DNA from 2 places in the Nocardiopsis sp. NPDC006139 genome. Region 1 is predicted to be linked to the other one. Evidence: riboswitches for the same ligand, from Rfam matches in the RefSeq annotation. Region 1 holds a riboswitch; the other holds the start of a gene.
The links. Region 1 has a riboswitch for glycine ahead of gcvP (aminomethyl-transferring glycine dehydrogenase). Riboswitches for the same ligand answer to the same signal wherever they lie in the genome.
Positions count from the first base shown of each region.

Region 1 (7,375 bases):
GCCCCGGCCCGCGCCCCCCGCCGGCCGGCCGGGGCACTGCGCCGCCGCGTCGCCGAGAACGCCGTCGCCTACGCCTTCCTGTCCGCCGCGATCCTCTGCTTCGCCGTCTTCTCCTGGTATCCGGTCACCCGGGGCGTCGCGCTGGCCTTCCAGCGGGTCAACTTCGTCGCCGACCCGGTGTGGGTGGGGCTGGAGAACTTCCGGACCCTCGCCGAGGACCCGCTGTTCGCCACCGCCTGGGCCAACACCGCGCGGTTCACCCTGCTGGCCCTGGTCTTCGGCTTCGCGCTGCCGTTCGTGCTGGCGCTCGTCCTCAACGAGCTCAGGCACGCCCGCGGGTACCTGCGGCTGGTCGTCTACCTGCCGGTGATGCTGCCTCCGATCGTGTCGGCGCTGCTGTGGAAGTGGTTCTACGACCCCGGCCCCGGCCTGCTCAACGGGGCGCTGCGCGCGGTGGGCCTGCCCGGGCTGGGGTGGACCAACTCCGCCGACACCGCGATGATCTCGCTCGTCATCGTCTCCACCTGGGCCAACCTGGGCACCGCCACCCTCATCTACCTGGCCGGACTCCAGGCCGTCCCCGGCGAGCTGTACGAGGCGGCCGAACTCGACGGGGCCGGGCTGCTCCAGCGGGTGTGGTCGGTGACCATCCCGCACATGCGGTTCGTGATCCTCGTGCTCCTGCTGCTCCAGGTCGTGGCGACCATGCAGGTGTTCGTCGAGCCCTACATCCTCACCGGCGGCGGACCCGAGGGGGCCACCACCACGGTCCTGCTGCTCATCTACCGCTACGCCTTCACCTTCGGCGACTTCGGCGCGGCCGCGGCCCTGAGCCTCATGCTCTTCGCGGTCCTGGCCGTGTTCTCCGCCCTGTACCTGTGGGCCACCCGCGCCCGCTGACCCGCCCCTCGAAGGAGAGCCATGATCCCGACCCGGCCCCGGCGGGCCCGCGGCGGCCCGCCCGCGCGCACCGGGGAGCGCACCCTCGTCTCCCCGCTCACCCTCAACAGCCCCCGGGGCAGGATCGGCTACCGGGTGGTCCTGCTCCTGGTGATCGTCCTGTTCACCGTGGTATTCCTGGGGCCGATGCTGCTGGCGGTGAGCGGCTCCCTCAAGCCCCCCGCCGAACTGGTCCGCACCCCGCCCACCCTGCTGCCGCAGGAGTGGCGGCCCGAAACCTACCCCCTCGCCTGGGAGACCCTGGACCTGGGCCGGTACCTGTGGAACACGTTCGTGGTGGTGGGCGGCGCCTGGCTGTTCCAGCTGGGGGTGGCCGTGCCGGCCGCCTACTCGCTGTCGCGGCTGCGCCCCGTGCTGGGCAACGCCGTGCTGGGGATGATGCTGGCGACCCTCATGCTCCCGGCCGCCGCGCTGCTCGTCCCCACCTACCTCACCGTCGCGGACGTGCCGCTGATCGGGGTCAACCTGCTCAACACGCCCTGGGCGGTGTGGCTGCCGATGGCCGCCAACGCGTTCAACGTGTTCGTGCTCAAGCAGTTCTTCGACCGCGTCCCCGCCGAACTGGTGGAGGCCGCCCGGCTGGACGGGGCCGGACCCGCCCAGATCATGCTGCGGATCGTGCTGCCGCTGTCGCGGCCGATCCTGGCGGTGGTGTCGATCCTGGCGATTGTCGCCGCCTGGAAGGACTTCGTCTGGCCGCTGGTGGTGCTCCAGGACCCGCTGGTGCAGACCATCACCGTCCACCTGGCGCGGATCTCCACCGAGATGCCGCTCAACCTCCTCATCGCCGGGATGGTCGTCTCCAGCCTGCCGGTGCTCGCCCTGTTCCTGGTGTTCCAGCGCCAGGTGATCGCCGGGCTCTCCGCCGGCGCGCTCAAGGGATGACCGTCCCTCCCGCCCCCTCCGACGACAAGGACACCGCAACGTGACCGGACACCACGACCCGGACTGGTGGCGCGGCGCCGCCATCTACCAGATCTACCCGCGCAGTTTCGCCGACGGCGACGGCGACGGCGTCGGCGACCTCGCCGGGGTGCTGCGGGAGATCGACCACCTGGCGGAGCTGGGGGTCGACGCGCTGTGGATGAGCCCGTGGTACCCGTCGCCGCTCGCCGACGGCGGGTACGACGTGGCCGACTACACCGACATCGCGCCCGTCTACGGCGACCTGGACCTGGCCGACCGGCTCATCGCCGCCGCCCACGAGCGCGGTATCCGGGTGATCATCGACATCGTGCCCAACCACTGCTCCAGCGAGCACGTGTGGTTCCGGGAGGCGCTGGCGGCCGGGCCGGGCTCGGCCGAGCGCTCGCTGTTCTGGTTCCGGCCCGGCCGGGGCGAGGACGGGGGGCTGCCGCCCAACAACTGGCGGTCCCGGTTCGGCGGCCCCGCCTGGTCCCGGGTCACCGAGGCCGACGGGAGCCCGGGGGAGTGGTACCTGCACCTGTACTCGGCGCAGCAGCCCGACCTGAACTGGGAGAACCCGCGGGTGCGCGAGGAGTTCGACGCGATCCTGCGGTTCTGGTTCGACCGGGGGGTGGACGGGTTCCGCGTCGACGTGGCCGACGGGATGGTCAAGGACCCGGGGCTGCCCGACGCCCCGGAGGGGGACGAGAGCGCGTTCTCCGACCGCGACGGGGTGCACGAGGTGTTCCGGCGGTGGCGGCGGATCGCCGAGTCCTACGGGCCCGACCGGGTGTTCGTGGGGGAGATGTGGCTGCCCGACCCGGAGCGGTTCGCCCGGTACCTGCGGGCCGACGAACTGCACAGCGCGTTCAACTTCGACTTCCTCAGCTGCCCCTGGGAGCCCAAGGCGCTGCGGTCGGTCATCGACCGGACCCTGGCCGCGCACGCCCCGGTGGGGGCGCCCGCCACGTGGGTGCTGTCCAACCACGATGTGACCCGGCACGTCACGCGGTACGGGCGGGCGGGGGACACCGGGTTCTCGTTCGCGGACCGCCGCCACGGCGAGCCCGTGGACCTGGAGCTGGGCACCCGGCGGGCGCGGGCGGCGGCGCTGCTCGCGATGGCGCTGCCCGGCGGGGTGTACGTCTACCAGGGCGAGGAGCTGGGGCTGGAAGAGGTGGACGTCCCGGAGGAGCTGATCGACGACCCGGTGTTCGTCCGCTCGGGCGGCGCGGACCGGGGGCGGGACGGCTGCCGGGTGCCGCTGCCGTGGTCGGGGGAGGGGCCGCCGTTCGGGTTCGGGCCGCCGGGCGCGGCCGATCCGTGGCTGCCGCAGCCCGCGGGCTGGGCCGCGCGCACCGCCGCGGCCCAGGCCACCGACCCCGACGGCATGCTGCACCTGTACCGCCGGGCGCTGGCGGTGCGCCGGGCCGAACCCGCCCTGGGCGCCCCGCCCGCCGACGGCCCGGGGATGCGCTGGCTGGAGGCGCCCGAGGAGGTGCTGGCGTTCGCCCGCGGCGACGTGGCCTGTGTCGTCAACCTGGGCGGGGACCCGGCGGACCTGCCCGCGCACCGGGGGGTGCTGGTGGCCGGCGGGCCCCTGGAGGGCGATCGGTTGCCGTCCGACACGGCGGTGTGGCTGCGGATCGTCCGAGAGGGATGAAAGAGTGAGAGTCGAGGGCTTCGTGCGGAGGACGGCCGTGCGAAGCCCTCCTCGAACCCTGTCCGAGAGGGATGGGAGAAGGAGCCCGTGCGGAGGGACGGCCGCACGGGCTCCCCCCTTTCCACCCCCGGGTCGAAGGCGGTCGCGCGCCCCGGCACACGTGACGGCCACCGGGAGGGGAGCCCCGGGACCACCGGGCCCGAGGTGGCGGTGCCGGCGATGCGGGCGGGGCCGCTGGGGCGGGCGGGGACCGTGGTGCCGTGTGGATGCGGGTGGGAGCCCTCTTCTGGGGTGACGTTGCCCAGGGCCGGGGGTGGCGGTGTGGGTGGTGCGGGTGGGGCCGCTGGGGCGGGCGGGGGTTGTGGTGCTGTGTGGGCGCGGAGGGGAGTCCTCGCCGGGGGCGACGGCGACCCGGGGCGGGGTGTGATGCGGGACACGGTGTGTTCCGGGGGTGGGGGAGCGGCGGGGGCGGCGCGACTGTCCGAGAGAGGAGTGCGGGGCCGCGCGAAGGCCCCGCCGGGGACCGTCCGAGAGAGGACGGTGGAGGGTCCGTGCGGAGGGACGGCCGCACGGGCCCTCGTCGCGCCCGGGCGCGCGAGGCGCGCGGAACGCGCGGGGGGACTCGGCCTGTGGCGATGTGATCGAGTACGGTCGTAACCACAACAGGGATGAAAACCGACATTCGCCCTGTCCGTACAAGTGAACACAGCGTCAGCAGGCTGTCGATACCGCGCGGGAGAGACCCCTGACCCAGGGGCGCCGACGGGGCAATACTCCCCAGTAACCTCTCAGGCACCACGGACCGTGCGGAGAAGGCCGCTCTGAAGCCTGGGCGCCGCCGTGCCCGGTGACAGAGGGGGAGACCGTGAGGAACACCGCCGATCCGCATCGGCCCTGTCACCAGGAGGTCTCCGTGTCCGACCAGCCCGTGAACGTCCCCGGCGCGCCCGCCCGGGTGTTCGCCGACCGCCACGTCGGACCCGCGCCCGGCGCCGTCGAGGAGATGCTCAAGACGGTCGGCTACGGCTCCACCGCCGAGCTCATGGCCGCCGCCGTCCCCGCGTCCATCCTCAGCGCCCCCGGACGCAGCGCGGATCTGGACCTGCCCGAGGCCATCGGCGAGGCCGAGACCCTCGCGGAGCTGCGCGCGCTCGCCGACCGCAACACCGTCGTCAAGCCCCTCATCGGCCAGGGCTACTACGGCACCTTCACCCCGCCGGTGATCCTGCGCAACATCATGGAGAACCCGGCCTGGTACACGGCGTACACGCCCTACCAGCCGGAGATCTCCCAGGGCCGCCTCGAGGCCCTCATCAACTTCCAGACCATGGTCTCCGACCTCACCGGCCTGCCCGTCACCGGCGCCTCCCTGCTGGACGAGGCCACCGCCGCCGCCGAGGCCATGACCCTGGCCCGCCGCGCCTCCAAGAGCAGGGCCGACGTCTTCGTCGTCGACTCCGACGTCTTCCCGCAGACCCTCCAGGTGCTGCGCACCCGCGCCGAGCCGCTGGGCATCGAGGTCGTCGTCGCCGACCTCTCCCGGGGCCTGCCCGAGGGCGACGCCTTCGGCGTCCTGGTCCAGTACCCGGCCTCCAGCGGTGCGGTGCGCGACCCGGGCGCGGTCATCGCCGCCGCCCACGAGCGCGGCGCCCTGGCCGTGGTCGCCGCCGACATCCTCGCGCTGACCCTGCTGCGCAGCCCCGGCTCCCTGGGCGCGGACATCGCCGTCGGCTCCACCCAGCGCTTCGGCGTCCCCCTCGGCTTCGGAGGCCCGCACGCCGGCTACATGTCGGTCGCCGAGAAGCTGCGCCGCCAGATCCCGGGCCGCCTGGTCGGCGTCTCGGTGGACACCGCGGGCCGCCCGGCCTACCGCCTGGCCCTGCAGACCCGCGAGCAGCACATCCGCCGCGAGAAGGCCACCAGCAACATCTGCACCGCGCAGGTGCTGCTGGCCGTCATGGCCGGGATGTACGCCGTCTACCACGGCCCCCACGGCCTGCGCGCGATCGCCCGCCAGGTGCACACCCGCACCGCGGCGCTGGCCGACGCCCTGGCCGAGCGCGGCTTCGAGGTGGTCCACGGCGCGTTCTTCGACACCCTGCGGGTGCGGGTGCCCAGCGCCGACCGGGTCGTGGAGAGCGCCCTGGCCGCCGGGTTCAACCTGCTGCGCGTGGACGCCTCGACCGTCGGCGTCAGCGTCGACGAGACCACGACCGTCGCAGACCTGGCCGCGCTGGCCGAGGCGTTCGGCGGGGCGGGGCACGGCCCCAAGGCCGCCGTGGCCGTGGACGGGGACGCCGACCGCGTGCCCGGGGACCTGGCGCGCGGGGTGGACTACCTCGACCACCCGGTGTTCAACACCCACCGCAGCGAGACCTCGCTGCTGCGCTACATGCGCAGGCTGTCGGACCGCGACCTGGCCCTGGACCGCACGATGATCCCGCTGGGCTCGTGCACCATGAAGCTCAACGCCACCACCGAGATGGAGTCGGTCACCTGGCCGGAGTTCGCGGGCCTGCACCCGCTGGCCCCGCTGGACCAGGCGGCCGGCTCGGTGGCGCTCATCCGCGACCTGGAGTCCTGGCTGGCCGAGATCACCGGCTACGACGCGGTGTCCCTGCAGCCCAACGCCGGCTCCCAGGGCGAGTTCGCCGGCCTGCTGGCCATCCGCGGCTACCACCGCTCGCGCGGCGACGACCACCGCGACGTGTGCCTGATCCCCAGCTCCGCGCACGGCACCAACGCCGCCAGCGCGGTGATGGCCGGCATGCGCGTGGCCGTGGTGGCCTGCGACGAGGGCGGCAACATCGACGTGGACGACCTCAAGGCCAAGATCGCGAAGCACGCCGACGCGCTGGCCGCGATCATGGTGACCTACCCGTCCACGCACGGCGTGTACGAGGACACCATCACCGAGGTGTGCCGCCTGGTCCACGAGGCCGGGGGCCAGGTGTACGTCGACGGCGCCAACCTGAACGCGCTGGTGGGCTGGGCCAAGCCGGGCGAGTTCGGGGCCGACGTCAGCCACCTGAACCTGCACAAGACCTTCTGCATCCCGCACGGCGGCGGCGGCCCGGGCGTGGGCCCGGTCGCGGTCCGCTCGCACCTGGCGGCGTTCCTGCCCAACCACCCGGGCCAGCCCGAGGCGGGCCCGCACACGGGCGTGGGCCCGGTGTCGGCGGCGCCGTTCGGCTCGGCCGGCATCCTGCCGATCTCCTGGGCGTACGTGCGGATGATGGGCGGCGAGGGGCTGCGCACCGCCACCGAGGTCGCCGTGCTGTCGGCGAACTACGTGGCCAAGCGCCTGGAGCCGTACTACCCGGTGCTCTACACCGGTGCGGACGGCCTGGTCGCGCACGAGTGCATCATCGACATCCGCCCGCTGCAGAAGGCGAGCGGCATCAGCAACGAGGACGTGGCCAAGCGGCTGATGGACTACGGCTTCCACGCCCCGACGATGTCGTTCCCGGTGGCCGGGACGCTCATGGTGGAGCCCACCGAGAGCGAGGACCTGGCTGAGCTGGAGCGGTTCATCGAGGCGATGATCGCCATCCGCGGCGAGATCGACAAGGTGGCGGCGGGGGAGTGGGACGCCGAGGACAACCCGCTCAAGAACGCCCCGCACACGGCGGAGGAGGTCACGGCCGACGAGTGGACCCACGGGTACACCCGCGCGGACGCCGCCTACCCGGTGCCGTCGCTGCGCCGCGACAAGTACTGGCCGCCGGTGGGCCGCATCGACCAGGCCTACGGTGACCGGAACCTGGTGTGCTCCTGCCCGCCGCCGGAGGCCTTCGAGCTGTAGTCCGGCCCGGTAGGGCACCGGGGGCTCCGTCCGGATCCGGG
Region 1 covers NZ_JBEXTT010000001.1:126,962-134,336, reverse strand. Annotated here, with positions in the region: gene ABZ249_RS00575 (sugar ABC transporter permease) at 1-900, shown strand, start outside; gene ABZ249_RS00570 (carbohydrate ABC transporter permease) at 922-1,845, shown strand; gene ABZ249_RS00565 (glycoside hydrolase family 13 protein) at 1,886-3,529, shown strand; glycine riboswitch at 4,253-4,344, shown strand; gene gcvP (aminomethyl-transferring glycine dehydrogenase) at 4,443-7,334, shown strand.

Region 2 (7,375 bases), on a different contig from region 1:
GCTGCCGTGCCCCTTGCCGGTGAGGGCGAGGGACCCGTACAGCTCCGCGCGCACGTGCGCCACCTCGTCCAGCAGCCCGTTCTCCCGCAGCCGGGAGACGAACGTGCGGGCGGCCTTCATCGGCCCGACGGTGTGCGAACTCGACGGTCCGATACCGATTTTGAACAGGTCGAACACGCTGATGGCCAAAGGTCTGTCCTCCTCGTTGAGCACAGGGCCGTGCCTGCCGGACGAACGCCGTGCGGGGCCCGGCGGCCCCGCACGGCGGGGCCCTACAGGTTGGGGTAGAGCGGGTACTTCTCGGTCAGGGCCCGGACCCGGGCGCGCAGCGACTCGGCGTCGAACTCCGGCTTGAGGGCCTCGGCGATGACGTCGGCGACCTCGGCGAAGTCCTCGTCGCCGAACCCGCGCGTGGCCAGCGCGGGGGTGCCGATCCGCAGACCCGAGGTGACCATCGGCGGCCGCGGGTCGTTGGGCACCGCGTTGCGGTTGACCGTGATCCCGATGGAGTGCAGCCGGTCCTCGGCCTCCTGGCCGTTGAGCTCGGAGTCCACCAGGTCGACCAGCACCAGGTGCACGTCCGTCCCCCCGGAGGCCACCTTGACGCCGGCCTCGGCGGCGTCCGGCCGGGTCAGCCGCTCGGCGAGCAGCTTGGCCCCGGACACGGTGCGGCGCTGGCGGTCGGCGAACTCCTCGCCCGCCGCGACCTTGAGCGCCACGGCCTTGGCCGCGATCACGTGCTCCAGCGGGCCGCCCTGCATGCCGGGGAACACCGCGGAGTTGATCTTCTTGGCCAGGTCGGCCTTGGTGAGGATCAGACCGCCGCGCGGGCCGCCCAGGGTCTTGTGCGTGGTGGTGGTGACCACGTCGGCGAACGGCACCGGGTTGGGGTGCAGGCCCGCCGCGACCAGGCCGGCGAAGTGCGCCATGTCGACCATGAGCAGGGCGCCCACGGAGTCGGCGATCTCCCGGAACCGGGCGAAGTCCAGCTGCCGCGGGTAGGCGGACCAGCCCGCGACGATCATCTTGGGCTGGTGCTCCTTGGCCAGGGCGGCGACCTCGTCGTAGTCGACGGTGCCGTCCTCGTCGCGCACGTGGTACGCCACGGCGTTGAGGACCTTGCCGGAGTAGTTGATGCGCATCCCGTGGGTCAGGTGGCCGCCGTGGGCCAGGTCCAGACCGAGGATGGTGTCGCCCGGCTTGAGCAGGGCGAAGTACACGGCCGTGTTGGCCTGGGCGCCCGAGTGCGGCTGCACGTTGGCGTGCTCGGCGCCGAACAGGGCCTTGGCCCGGTCGATGGCGAGCTGCTCGACGACGTCGACGTGTTCGCACCCGCCGTAGTAGCGGCGGCCGGGGTAGCCCTCCGCGTACTTGTTGGTCAGGACGGTGCCCTGCGCCTCGATGACGGCCTGCGGGGCGAAGTTCTCCGAGGCGATCATTTCAAGGGTGTCGCGCTGGCGGCCCAGTTCGGCGTCGACGGCGGCCGCGACTTCCGGGTCGAGTTCGCTCAGGCTCTGGTTGAGCGTGTTGTCGGTGGCCATCGGGGGTCAGTCCTCGCCTTCGGTCAGCTTGGTGTACTCCTCCGCGGAGAGCAGCTCGCCCGGTTCCCCGGACAGGCGCACCTTGAACAGCCAGGCGCCGTAGGGGTCGGAGTTGATGGACTCCGGCTCGCCCTCGAGGTCGGCGTTGACCTCGACGACCTCGCCGTCGACGGGGGAGTAGATGTCGCTGACGGACTTGGTGGACTCCACCTCGCCGCAGGTATCGCCCGCGCTCACGGTGGTCCCGGCCGCGGGGGCCTCGACGTAGACGATGTCGCCGAGGGACTCGGCGGCGAACGCCGTGATGCCGACCGTGGCGACCCCGTCCTCGATCGAGACCCACTCGTGTTCGGCGGTGTAACCCAGCTCCGTGGGAACGCTCACTTCAACTCTCCTTGGAGGTTCTCTTCATTCCTGCCGCGCCGCCGGGTGACGGCCGCCCGGCCCGGCCTACGTCCGGTCGCGCCCGCCCGTGCCGATCCCGGTCAGGGGTTCAGCCGCGCGGGGCGCGCGGGGTCCCTTTGGTGGGGGACCCACGTTCTCAGGCCTGCCGCTTGTAGAACGGCAGCTCGACCACGTCGACGTCCTCGCCGCGGCCGCGCACGTCCACGGTGAACGCGCCGGTCGCGGTGTCGAGTTCGCCGTCCACGTAGGCCATGGCGATGGGGCTGCCCAGGGTGGGGGAGGGGGCGCCGCTGGTGATGGTGCCGACGACCTCGCCGTCGCGCAGGACGTCCTGGCCGCGGCGCAGCGGACGGCGTCCGCGCGCGACGAGGCCGATGAGGCGGCGGGGGCGGGCGGTGCGGGCGGCCTCTTCCAAGGCGGCCCGGCCGACGAAGTCGCCCTCCTTGTCGAACTTGACCACGCGGCCCAGTCCGGCGTCGAAGGGGGTGAGGTCGGTGCTCAGCTCCTGGCCGTACAGCGGCATGCCCGCCTCCAGGCGCAGGGTGTCGCGGGCCGACAGCCCGGCGGGGACCAGGCCCTTGTCGGCGCCGGCGGCCATGAGGGCCTCCCACACCCCGACGGCGCGGTCGGCGGGCCTGACGAAGATCTCGAAGCCGTCCTCGCCGGTGTAGCCGGTGCGCGCCAGCAGGACGGGCACCCCGGCGACGGTGTGCTCGTAGCCCGCGTAGTAGCGGATGGAGTCGAGATCGGCGTCGGTGAGCGGGGCCAGGATCTCCACTGCCCGGGGGCCCTGGATCGCGATGAGCGAGTACTCGGCGGACTCGTCGGCCACCTCGACGTCGAACCCGGCGGCGCGCTCGGCCAGGGCGGCGGAGACGGCGTCGGCGTTGGCGGCGTTGGCCACCACGAGGTACTCCTCCTCGCCGAGCCGGTAGACGATGAGGTCGTCCAGGACGCCGCCGTCGGCGTCGGTGATCATCGTGTAGCGGGCCCTGCCCGGCTTGACCTGCGACAGGTGCCCGACCAGAGCGTGGTCGAGGGCGCGGCCGGCGTCCGGCCCGGTGAGGCGGATCTCGCCCATGTGGGAGAGGTCGAAGAGGCCCGCGGCCTCGCGTACGGCCCTGTGCTCGGCGGTCTCGCTGCCGTAGCGCAGAGGCATGAGCCACCCGGCGAAGTCGACGAGGGAGGCGCCGGCCTTCTCGTGGATCGCGCGCAGGGCGGTGGGCCGCGACGCGGACGCGGGCTCTGACATGGGTACTCCCGAGAGGATGGGCGTCGTATCGTGCATAGGCGTTGCCATCCTCCCCCTCTGTCATCGGTGCCTGAGAGCTTCGCCCCGCGCTCGGCGTGGCTTGCACCTTCGGCGAGGGACTCCCGGTCCCTGCTTTCCAGAGTGGTCTCGCCCGTACGGTCCACTGTGCCTGAGAGGTTGTTTCGGGGAGGGATTGCTCCTTCGGCGGCCCGCGCCGGCTGCGCGGGCACTCTCCCGTACGGGGTCAGCAACACGTTCAGCCTAGCAGCGGCCGTGGCCGCCCCCAAGGGCGGCACCGCCCGCGCGACCGGCGCGGGCGAAACCCGGGCGGCGGGGGCGGGCACGGGTTACCGTGTCCCCTGAACGGGTCGTGGCGGTTCGTGCACCGAGGGGGACCGAGTGCTGGTGGACACGCGGAGGATGAGACGGATCGGCTACGCGTCGGTGGCCGGTGCGGCGCTGGCGGCGCTGCTGGGCTGTGCCGCCCCGCGGGAGGAGGGCGAGGAGTCGGGCCCCGCCCCGGGGGCGGGCAACGCCGCCGCGGTGGGCGGCGACGTGGCCGCGGTGGAGCGGGCGGACCTGGCCGGGGTGTTCGAGCGGGCCGGTGCGGCGGGCACGTTCGTGCTCTACGACACACGGGACCGCACCTCGGTGCTGGTGGACCCGGAGCGGGCGCGCGAGCGCGCGGTGCCGGGGGAGACGTTCGAGCTGGTGACGGCGCTGGTGGCGCTCCAGACGGGCGCGGTGTCCGACGCGGGGGCCGTGGTGGGCGCCGGCGGGGCGGCGCACCGGGACGCGGTGGAGCGGGTGGGCCGGGACCGGCTGGCCACGTGGGTGGACCGGTTCGAGTACGGCGACCGCGACACCGGCGCGCCGGAGGACGGCTCCGGCGACTTCTGGGCGCGGGGCCCGCTGGGGGTCTCGGCGGTGGAGCAGACGGAGTTCCTGGCCGGGCTGGCCCGCCGGGAGCTGCCGGTGGACGCCGCCCACCAGGAGGCGCTGCACGCGGCCACCCTCGTGGAGGAGGGCGCCGGGCACACGCTGCACGGCCGCGCGGCCTGCGACGGGGACGGGGCGCCGGGCTGGTGGGTCGGCTGGGTGGCCGCCGGGGAGCGGACGCACTCCTTCGCCCTGCGCCTGGAGCCGGGGGAGCGCGGGGCCGGGGACTGCGAGGCGCTGGGGCGCGAGCTGCTGGCGGCCCTGGACGTCCTGCCCCGGGAGTCCGGCACCCGGTAGGGAACGGCTCGGGGGGAGACGGCCGGGCCCCGCCCCGTGGCGGACGGGGCGGGGCCCGGCGGGTCCGGAAGGGGCGCCGGCTAGGCGGTCTTGCGGCGGGCGCGGACGGCCTCGGCCAGGGTGGTCAGCACCTCGGTGGTGGTGTCCCAGCCCATGCACTTGTCGGTGATGGACTGGCCGTACACCAGGTCCGCCGGGTCGCCCAGCTTCTGGGCGCCGGGGACGAGGAAGCTCTCCAGCATGACGCCGATGATGCCGTGCTGGCCCTCGGCCACCTGGGCGGCGATCTCGGCGGCCACGCCCGGCTGGCGCTCGTGGTCCTTGCCGCTGTTGGCGTGGCTGGCGTCGATCATCAGGCGGCGCGGCAGCCCCGCCCGGGCGATGACGTCCAGGGCGGCGTCCACCGAGGCGGCGTCGTGGTTGGGACCGGTGCGGCCGCCGCGCAGGATGACGTGGCAGTCGGGGTTGCCCTCGGTGACGACCACCGAGCCGGCGCCGGTCGGGTCCACACCGAAGAACGTGTGCGAGGCCGCGGCCGCGCCCACCGCGTCCACGGCCACCTGCACGTCGCCGTCGGTGCCGTTCTTGAAGCCCACCGGGGTGCTCAGGCCGCTGCTCAGCTGGCGGTGCACCTGGCTCTCGGTGGTGCGGGCGCCGATCGCGCCCCAGGACACGGCGTCGGCGATGTACTGCGGGGTGATGGGGTCGAGGAACTCGGTGCCCGCGGGCAGCCCCAGCGAGTTGATGTCCAGCAGGATCTCGCGGGCCAGGCGCAGGCCGCGCTGGACGTCGTAGGTGTCGTCGAGGCCGGGGTCGTTGATGAGGCCCTTCCAGCCGACGGTGGTGCGCGGCTTCTCGAAGTACACGCGCATGACCACGCACAGCTCCTCGCTCAGCGAGGGGACCAGCTCGATCAGCCGGTGGGCGTAGTCCATGGCCGACTCGCGGTCGTGCACGGAGCAGGGGCCGACGACGACCAGCAGGCGGTCGTCCTCACCGTCCAGGACCCGCTTGACCTCGGCGCGGGAGCGCTCGACCAGGGCGGTGCGCTCCGTCCCCAGGGGAAGCTCCGAGAGCAGGTCCCGGGGGGCGATGAGCGGCTTGTAGTCGACCACCCTTGTGTCGTTGGTGCTGGGCATGCTGCTGCTCCCCTGTGTCCTCGCTCGTGCGGTGCCGCCACCCTGCACACTAGCGCGGCCGCGGCTCCGGAACGCGATCACGCCGGTATTTCGGACGAGGGTCACACGGCGGGGGCCGGTAACGGCGACAATGGTGAAATGTTCGTCTCGCCCACTGAGACGCATTTCTTCGGGGGTGCCCGCGCGGGTTCACGGCTCGGGGTCGGCGAAGTCCTCCTCCCAGAATTCGGCGGGGCGGCGCGAGCCGTCCTCGACGGGGCCGCGCTCGGCCTCCTCCCGGCGCAGCTGCACCCGGCGGATCTTGCCCGACACGGTCTTGGGCAACTCGGCGAACTCCAGGCGGCGGACCCTCTTGTACGGGGAGAGGCGGCCGCGGACGTGCTCCAGGATCGCCCGCGCCGTCTCCGCCGTGGGCGGCACCCCGGGGGCCGGGGTCACGAACGCCTTGGCGACCGCCAGCCGCAGCGGATCGGGGGAGGGGACCACCGCGGCCTCGGCCACGTATTCGTGTTCGACGAGCACGCTTTCGAGTTCGAATGGTGAGATGCGGTAATCCGAGGCCTTGAACACATCGTCGCCGCGACCGATATAGGTAATGTGCCCGTCGGCCTCCCGGGAGGCCAGATCCCCGGTGTGGAACAGGCCCCGGCGGGTCGCCGCCCGGGTCAGGTCGGGACTGTCCGCGTACCCCTTCATGATCCCCACCGGCCCGTCGGACAGGTCCACGCAGATCTCGCCGGTGTCGCCCGGCTCCTCGGTGACCGGGTCCACCAGGACGATCCGGTACCCGGGCATCTCGCGGCCCATCGACCCGGGGACCACGCGCTGGCCGGGGGAGTTGCCGACCAGCAGGGTGGTCTCCGTCTGGCCGAACCCGTCGCGCACCGTCAGGCCCCACGCCCTGCGCACGTGCTCGACCACCTCCGCGTTCAGCGGCTCCCCGGCGGCCAGGGCCTCGCGCAGGGGGACCTTCCACGACGCCAGGTCGGTCTGCACCAGCATCCGCCACACCGTCGGCGGCGCGCAGAAGGTGTGGACGCCGCAGCGCACGATCTCGTCCAGCAGGCGCTCGGGGGAGAAGCGGTCCTGGCGCACCACCAGCACCGTCGCCTCGGCGTTCCAGGGGCCGAAGACGCTGCTGTAGGCGTGCTTGCCCCAGCCGGGGACGGACACGTTCAGGTGCACGTCGCCCGGCCGCACGCCCAGCCAGTACATGGTGGACAGGTGCCCGACCGGGTAGGAGCGCTGGGTGTGCACGACGAGCTTGGGCGTGGCGGTGGTGCCCGAGGTGAAGTAGACGAGCAGGGGGTCGTCGGGGCCGACGCGGTGCGGCGGGTGGAACTCCAGGCCGGCGTGCTCGGAGTCGGGGTAGCCGAGCCAGCCGTCCATGTACCCCACGCAGATGCGGGTCCAGTGGCCGCTCAGGCCCTCGAACTTCGCCGTGTCCACCGGGGAGCACACCACGTGCCCGATCTCGCCGCGCTCCAGCCGGTCCAGCAGGTCGCCCTCGGTCAGGTTGGTGGCGGTCGGCACCACCACAGCGCCGAGCTTGACGGCCGCCAGGGTGATCTCCCACAGCTCCACCTGGGGGCCGAGCATCACCAGGATGCGGTCGCCCGCGTGCACGCCCTGGGCGTGCAGCCAGTTGGCGACCTGGGAGGAGCGCTCCGACATGCGCCGGTAGGTGTGCTTCTCCTCCGAGCCGTCCTCGTCGACGATCCACAGCGCCGTGCGGTCCGGCCGCCGCTCCGCCACCTCGTCGAAATGGTCCAGCGCCCAGTTGAACACCTCGGGCCGGGGCC
Region 2 covers NZ_JBEXTT010000029.1:35,337-42,711, reverse strand. Annotated here, with positions in the region: gene ABZ249_RS28650 (L-serine ammonia-lyase) at 1-189, opposite strand, end outside; gene glyA (serine hydroxymethyltransferase) at 273-1,541, opposite strand; gene gcvH (glycine cleavage system protein GcvH) at 1,548-1,925, opposite strand; gene gcvT (glycine cleavage system aminomethyltransferase GcvT) at 2,083-3,198, opposite strand; glycine riboswitch at 3,345-3,445, opposite strand; gene ABZ249_RS28630 (penicillin binding protein transpeptidase domain-containing protein) at 3,619-4,434, shown strand; gene ABZ249_RS28625 (3-deoxy-7-phosphoheptulonate synthase) at 4,515-5,573, opposite strand; gene ABZ249_RS28620 (AMP-binding protein) at 5,763-7,375, opposite strand, start outside.
Region 2: it holds a riboswitch for glycine, as region 1 does, so the genes downstream of both, gcvT (glycine cleavage system aminomethyltransferase GcvT) here and gcvP (aminomethyl-transferring glycine dehydrogenase) in region 1, are expected to answer to the same signal.